Regions from separate parts of the Variovorax sp. GrIS 2.14 genome, predicted to be linked through region 2. Evidence: predicted binding sites of a transcription regulator. Region 2 holds the regulator's gene; the other holds the start of a gene.

Region 1 (3,410 bases), on a different contig from region 2:
AGTTCGAGGAACTCCTCGATGTCGAGGTGCCAGGTTTCGAGGTATGTGCAGACCGCGCCCTTGCGCTTGCCGCCCTGGTTCACCGCGACAGCGGTGTCGTTGACCACCTTCAGGAAAGGCACGACGCCTTGCGATTCGCCATTGGTGCCCTTGATGTGGCTGCCGAGTGCGCGAACGCGGGTCCAGTCGTTGCCCAAGCCGCCGGCGAACTTCGACAGCAGCGCGTTTTCCTTGATCGATTCGTAGATGCCGTCGAGGTCGTCGGGCACTGTCGTCAGATAGCAGCTCGACAGTTGCGAGCGCAGCGTGCCGGCGTTGAACAGCGTCGGCGTGCTCGACATGAAGTCGAAAGACGACAGCACTTCGTAGAACTCGATAGCGCGCGCTTCGCGGTCGATTTCGCCGAGCGACAGACCCATCGCAACGCGCATGAAGAACGCCTGCGGCAGTTCGATGCGGTCTTTGCGGATGTGCAGGAAGTAGCGGTCGTACAGCGTTTGCAGGCCGAGGTAGTCGAACTGCAGGTCGCGCTCAGCCTTGAGCGCGGCGCCCAGGCGGGGCAAGTCGTACTGCAGCAGCTTCTCGTCGAGCAGTTCGTTGTCGACGCCCTTCTTGATGAACTGCGGAAAGTAGTCGACGTAGGCTTGCGAGCGCTCGACCGGCATCACTTCGCGGCCGAGAATTTCTTTGAAGATCGTATGCAGCAGCAGGCGCGCGGTGGCGAACGTGTAGTCCGGATCTTTTTCGATCAGCGTGCGGGCTGCCAGGATCGATGCCTTGTAAACCTCGTCGAGCGGCACGCCGTCGTAGAGGTTCCGCATCGTCTCGGCCTGGATCGGTGCCGCAGTGATGCTGTCGCCCAGACCTTCGCAGGCGGACTCGATCAGGCCCTTGAGCTCGTTCAGGTCGAGCGCGACACGCTCGCCGCAGTCGAGCACATGGATGATCGGCGCGACCGGCGCGTCTTGCGCACCTTGCTTGGCGCGCTCTTGCGTGCGGCGTTCGCGGTACAGCACATAGGCACGCGCGATTTCATGATGACCGCCGCGCATCAGGCCGAGTTCGACCGAGTCCTGCACGTCTTCGATGTGGAAGGTGCCGCCGCCCGGACGCGAGCGCACCATGGCGCGCACGACCGCTTGCGTAAGGCCGTCGACGGTTTCGCGCACGCTGGCAGACGCCGCGCCTTGCGTGCCGTGCACGGCGAGAAAGGCCTTCATCATCGCGATGGCGATCTTGTTCGGTTCGAACGGGACCACCGCGCCGTTGCGGCGAATGATCTGGTAGTGCGCGAGCGCATTGCCGGCGGGCGATCCGGCGGTGTCGCGAGCGCTGCTGGTGGCGTTGGGGCTGCCGTTGGTAGATAGCGCGTTGCGCGATGCGGACGGTGTGTTCTGGGCTGTTTGCATTCGGTCCTCGGTTGGCAATTCTTGTTGGAGACGCGGACATCGGTGGTCGGCGTTCTATTCCGGAGCCATTCAGGCATTTGTTCCGGACGGCACACTATATCTAGGGTCTGAGGGCCCCACAACCACTAGATGTAGTGTTTTCGACGAACTTCGATGTTTGTGAAAAACTGCACATTCTGCCGGTTCGCGGTGTGCGTGGCGTCGTAGATGCCGGGCATGCGGCGTGGTTGCTACCCTACGTTATTCCAACCCAGCAGCCATGCGGTTTTCGGCCGCTTTTGCACCTGCGAACCGCATGGTTGCTGCGATGCGAAACAGCGCCGCGCGCCATGTTTGCAGTGCAATATCAAGGTCCGATGGCGACCTCGGGAAACATATCTTTTTTCCAACCCGTTGCGTCGCGCAGACGCCGCCATGCGAAGCCTGGCCCCGGGTCTTGTTTGCGTCCGGGTGCAATGTGTTCATGGCCGGCGACGAAGGCGATCGGGTAGTGCTGTGCGATGGCGGGGCAGAGGCCGGCAAGCGCCTCGTATTGCGCGTCTTCGAAGAGCGCACCTTCGAGCCCTTCGAGCTCGATGCCGATCGAATCGTCGTTGCAGTTGGTGCGGCCGCGCCATGCCGATGGACCTGCGTGCCAGGCACGATCGTCGCAGCTGACGAACTGCCAGAGTTCGCCGTCGCGCCGCACATAAAAATGCGACGACACCTCGACGCCGCGGATGCTCTTGAAGTACGGGTGTGCGTCCCAGTCGAGGCGATTGGTGAAGAGCTGCTGCACCTCGTCGCCGCCGTATTGCGCAGGTGGCAGGCTGATCGAATGCAGCACGATCAGATCGATCTGCGCGCCGACAGGGCGCGGGCCGAAGTTCGGCGAATGCAGTTGCCTGGCAAAGCGGTACCAGCCTGTGTTCCACATCGCTGCGCCGTTCGCAATTCCATCCCCCGCACCATCCACGCCAACCCCCTCATTCATCGATGGCGACGCCATGTCCATCGTCGCCGTTCGGTGTCGCAATGCCGAGTCGTGCAATGCGATAGCGGATCTGCCGCAGGCTCAAGCCAAGTCGCGCCGCCGCTGCGGTGCGATTGAAGCCGCTTTCATGCAGCGCGCGCACGAGGATCTCGCGCTCCTGTTGATCGAGATAGGTCTGCAGGTCGGACGGCACCGCGGGCGGCGGCGCCTTCGCTTCATGCGGCATCGATGTCGTGCTGTTCGAGCCGATGGGGGCGTCGTGCAGATCAGCGGTGCTCGCCACGCGCGCACCACCTGCTGCATCGTTCGCCACATCGGCCGTGCCCGAAGCCGCAGAACTCGTCATCGCAGCCAGGCTCGCCAGTCCCGAATCAGACCCCATCAGATCCAGATGCAGCTCATCGCCATCGTTCAACGCGACGGCGCGATGCAACAGGTTTTCAAGCTCGCGCACGTTGCCGTTCAGCGGATGCAGCGCGAGCCGGCGCAGCACGTCGGCCGACAGCGTCGGCACCGGCATGCCGGCTTCGTGCGCGATGCGTTCGAGCAGCGCGGTGCACAGCGCCGGCAGATCTTCGCGCCGCTCGCGCAGCGCTGGCACCGCGATCTCGATCACGTTGAGCCGATAGAAAAGGTCTTGCCTAAACCGGCTCGCCAGCACCTCGGCGTGCAGATCCTTGTGCGTCGCGCTGACGATGCGCACATCGACCGCGTCTTCCTGCGTCGAGCCGATCGGCCGCACGTTGCGCTCCTGGATGGCGCGCAGCAACTTCGACTGCATGGCGATTGGCAGGTCGCCGATCTCGTCCAGAAACAAGGTGCCGCCACGCGCCGCCTGAAAGTAGCCGTCGCGGTCTTGCGACGAGCCGGTGTACGAGCCCTTGCGCGCGCCGAAGAACTCTGCCTCGAGCAGGTTCTCCGGAATGGCGCCGCAATTGACTGCGACGAAGGGCCCGTCGCTGCGCTGGCTGCAGGCATGCACGGCGCGCGCGACCAGTTCCTTGCCAGTGCCCGACTCGCCGCGCACC
Region 2 (3,410 bases):
CACATAGACGAGATGGCAGATGAGTCCCTCGGGACAAGCGACACCCGCAGCATCTACTTTCAGATCGAACGGCGAGACACCATCGCCCGTCCGCTCGTTCGCGCGCCAACCCACCATCACACCCAGCTGACGTCGGTCGGCAGCGGCAACCGATTCATCGGTGAAGACTTTGGCTTGTCCCAGTGGCAAGGTGCGGGCGATCGTTTTTCGCCACTGGGCGATGTCCGATCGGGCCAGCTCAGCCGGGCTGCATGCGTTGACATCGCAGGCATCCGACGCAGCGATGGGTGTCGCGTCCCATGGGCTTGCGTATGCGCCAGTGCGGAGCTGGCCGAAGCCGTCCGGGTTGGCCTTGATGCGCTCTGCCAGATCCTCGATGGCGCGAACGGCCTGGGCCCGGTGCACGCTGGTCTGCGTTTCGGCCAAGGTGCGGATCTGGACGGTGAGCAGCCCAAGGCTGCCGATCGCCAGAATCGTCGTCGCGACCAGCGATTCGATGAGCGAGACGCCGCTTTGTCGTTTCAGGCCTGGCATGAGGTCACCCCTTTGCGTGTTGCCAGACGACCGCCGCTGCTCATGCACAGCGCCGTTGTACTGGCGGCCGATGTGTTGCCAGAGGGCCGCACGATAAAGCCGAACGCGCCGGCACCGCTGAACTGTCCCCAGCGGTCGACAGACGCCAGCGCGTTGTGCAAAGTGAAGGTAATGGAGACGCCCGTCGCAGCGGGCGCGGTTTGAATCGTTTCTTCACCCGGGTCGATGAGCTTGTTGCCGTTCGAGTCCACAAAGACGAACCAGCCGCAATCCCACTGCTCGATTTGAGTGGCGCCGCTGCAATTCGCTGCGGCAGCCTTGCGAAGCACGATGCCGCCACCGCGCTTGATGCCTTCCGCGCGCGCCAGGTAGATGGTGGAGACGAGGTCCTCGGTAGCGCGTCGGACGCGGTAGTTTTCGATGACGCTACGGAAGCTCGGCGCGGCGAGCGCGGCCAGTATTCCGACGAGCGACACGACAACCATCAACTCGATGGCCGTGACGCCAGAGACGAGGTGAGTCGACTTTGACGAATAGGCGGTGAGTAAGGATATGCGTCGCATAGGGCCCGCATGCTACGGGCCGTTACACGAAAGAAGGAGGCAAAAATGCCTCGCCGGTCGATCTAGATGGACGATCGGGCTGGTTCGATGCAGATGCGACCTTTTAGAATCTTTGCAAACTCGAATTGACGAAGTTCGCAGAAGAAAACGACGTTTGGTAACGTCGATGCGCTTCTGATGCGCTACAGATGCGCCACTAAATGTCGCGCAGCAACTGCCTGAATTCATCCACGTCTTCGAAGCTCCGATACACCGACGCGAAGCGGACGTAAGCGACCTTGTCGAGCCGCTTGAGTTCGCGCATGACCAGTTCGCCGACCTTGGCCGAGTCGATCTCCCGCAACCCGCTGGACAGCAGCTTTTGCTCGATGCGCATAAGGGCGCTGTCGATTTGCTCGATGCTCACTGGTCGCTTGCGCAGCGCCAACACCATCGACGCACGAACCTTGCGCGAATCGAAGTCGGCACGGCTGCCGTCTTTTTTGACGACCGCAGGAAAGTTGACCTCCGGCCGCTCGTAGGTGGTGAAGCGCTTGTCGCAGTCGGCGCACTGACGGCGCCTGCGCACAAAGTCCGCATCTTCTGAAACACGGGTCTCGACGACCTGCGTTTCGAGGTGACCGCAAAAAGGGCATTTCATGCGGTCACCGTGCGCATGTTCAGCTGTAGACCGGGAAGCGGCTGGTCAACGCATGCACCTTGACGCGTACCGCGTCGATGTTCGCTTCATCGCGTGGGTTTTCGAGCACGTCGGCGATCAGATGGGCTGTCTGGCGCGCCTCTTCGTCCTTGAAGCCGCGCGTCGTCATGGCCGGCGTGCCGATGCGAACGCCGCTGGTCACCATGGGCTTTTCAGGGTCGTTGGGAATGGCGTTCTTATTGATCGTCATATGCGCGCTGCCGAGTACCGCTTCGGCTTCCTTGCCGGTGATTCCCTTGGCGCGCAGGTCGACCAGCATGACGTGGCTTTCGGTGCGGCCGCTCACGATGCGCAAGCCGCGTTCGGTTAGCGTTTCGGCGACGATCTGCGCGTTTTTCACGACCTGCTGCTGGTAAGCCTTGAACTCGGGCGTCATGGCTTCCTTGAAGGCAACGGCCTTGGCTGCGATCACGTGCATCAGTGGACCGCCTTGCAAGCCAGGGAAGATCGCGCTGTTAATGGCTTTTTCATGCTGCGACTTCATCAGGATGATGCCGCCGCGCGGGCCGCGCAGGCTTTTGTGCGTCGTCGAGGTAACGACATCCGCGAAGGGGACCGGGTTGGGGTACACGCCCGCTGCGACCAGACCGGCGTAGTGCGCGATGTCGACCATGAAGATCGCACCGATGTCTTTCGCCACCTTGGCGAAGCGCTCGAAATCGATGCGCAGCGAATACGCCGAGGCGCCGGCAATGATGAGCTTGGGCAGATGCTCACGCGCCTTGCGCTCCATGGCGTCGTAGTCGATCTCTTCCTTGGCGTCGAGCCCATAGCTCACCACGTTGAACCACTTGCCGCTGATGTTGAGCGGCATGCCGTGCGTCAGGTGACCGCCTTCGGCCAGACTCATGCCCATGATGGTGTCGCCCGGCTTCAAAAAGGCCAGCATCACGGCTTCGTTGGCAGACGCGCCGCAATGCGGCTGAACATTGGCAGCGTCGGCGCCAAAAATCTGCTTGATACGGTCGATGGCCAATTGTTCGGCGATGTCCACGAACTCGCAGCCGCCGTAGTAACGCTTGCCAGGATAGCCTTCAGCGTACTTGTTGGTGAGCTGTGAGCCTTGCGCCTGCATGACGGCAGGTGAAGCGTAGTTTTCGCTCGCGATCAGCTCGATGTGCTGTTCCTGGCGAGCGTTCTCGGCCTGGATAGCAGCCCAGATTTCAGGATCGGTCTGTTCGACCAGAATATTGCGCGGGTACATGGCAGTCCTTTGAAGACGATGTCCTTGTTCTTCAACCAAACAAGGGCTGCCCAGGCGAACGGCTGAACACCTGCTGAAGGCCGCAGGCGGTACGCTTCCCAGTGGTATTCCACGTCAGCGCGAGACCCCGAAGCGGGGTGCGCCTATCGCCAGTCGCGTACCGCGCGAGTGTAGCCGACGATGAAAGATTCAGCGCCCAGGAGCGCCGCATCGCTTACAAATCGCCCAGCAAGGCCAGCTTGTCTGCGGCAGCTTCGGCGGGTTTTGCCAAGGGAGCCGGGGCTGGTGTCGCTTGTGCACGCAAGGCTGGGGTGGGTGCGGTCGTTGTCGGTGGCGAGCGCCCGTCGGCGACCTGACGCAGCCGTCCGTGCTCGGCCAAGACCTTGCCAGCATAGCCGCCGTCGTCTTC

The links. Region 2 encodes NrdR, which represses ribonucleotide reductase genes. Its sites were predicted from a motif close to CACNANATNTNGTG; they were not measured.
Region 1: the regulator NrdR is predicted to act here: its motif matches at 1,533-1,546, upstream of RCH10_RS06700 (ribonucleoside-diphosphate reductase subunit alpha).

The regions. Positions count from the first base shown of each region.
Region 1 covers NZ_JBJXIA010000003.1:125,324-128,733, forward strand. Annotated here, with positions in the region: gene RCH10_RS06700 (ribonucleoside-diphosphate reductase subunit alpha) at 1-1,409, opposite strand, end outside; gene ampD (1,6-anhydro-N-acetylmuramyl-L-alanine amidase AmpD) at 1,756-2,382, opposite strand; gene RCH10_RS06710 (sigma-54-dependent transcriptional regulator) at 2,375-3,410, opposite strand, start outside.
Region 2 covers NZ_JBJXIA010000004.1:310,655-314,064, forward strand. Annotated here, with positions in the region: gene pilV (type IV pilus modification protein PilV) at 1-534, opposite strand, end outside; gene RCH10_RS09670 (GspH/FimT family pseudopilin) at 522-1,097, opposite strand; gene nrdR (transcriptional regulator NrdR) at 1,294-1,737, opposite strand; gene glyA (serine hydroxymethyltransferase) at 1,757-3,001, opposite strand; ZMP/ZTP riboswitch at 3,043-3,168, opposite strand; gene RCH10_RS09685 (lytic transglycosylase domain-containing protein) at 3,216-3,410, opposite strand, start outside.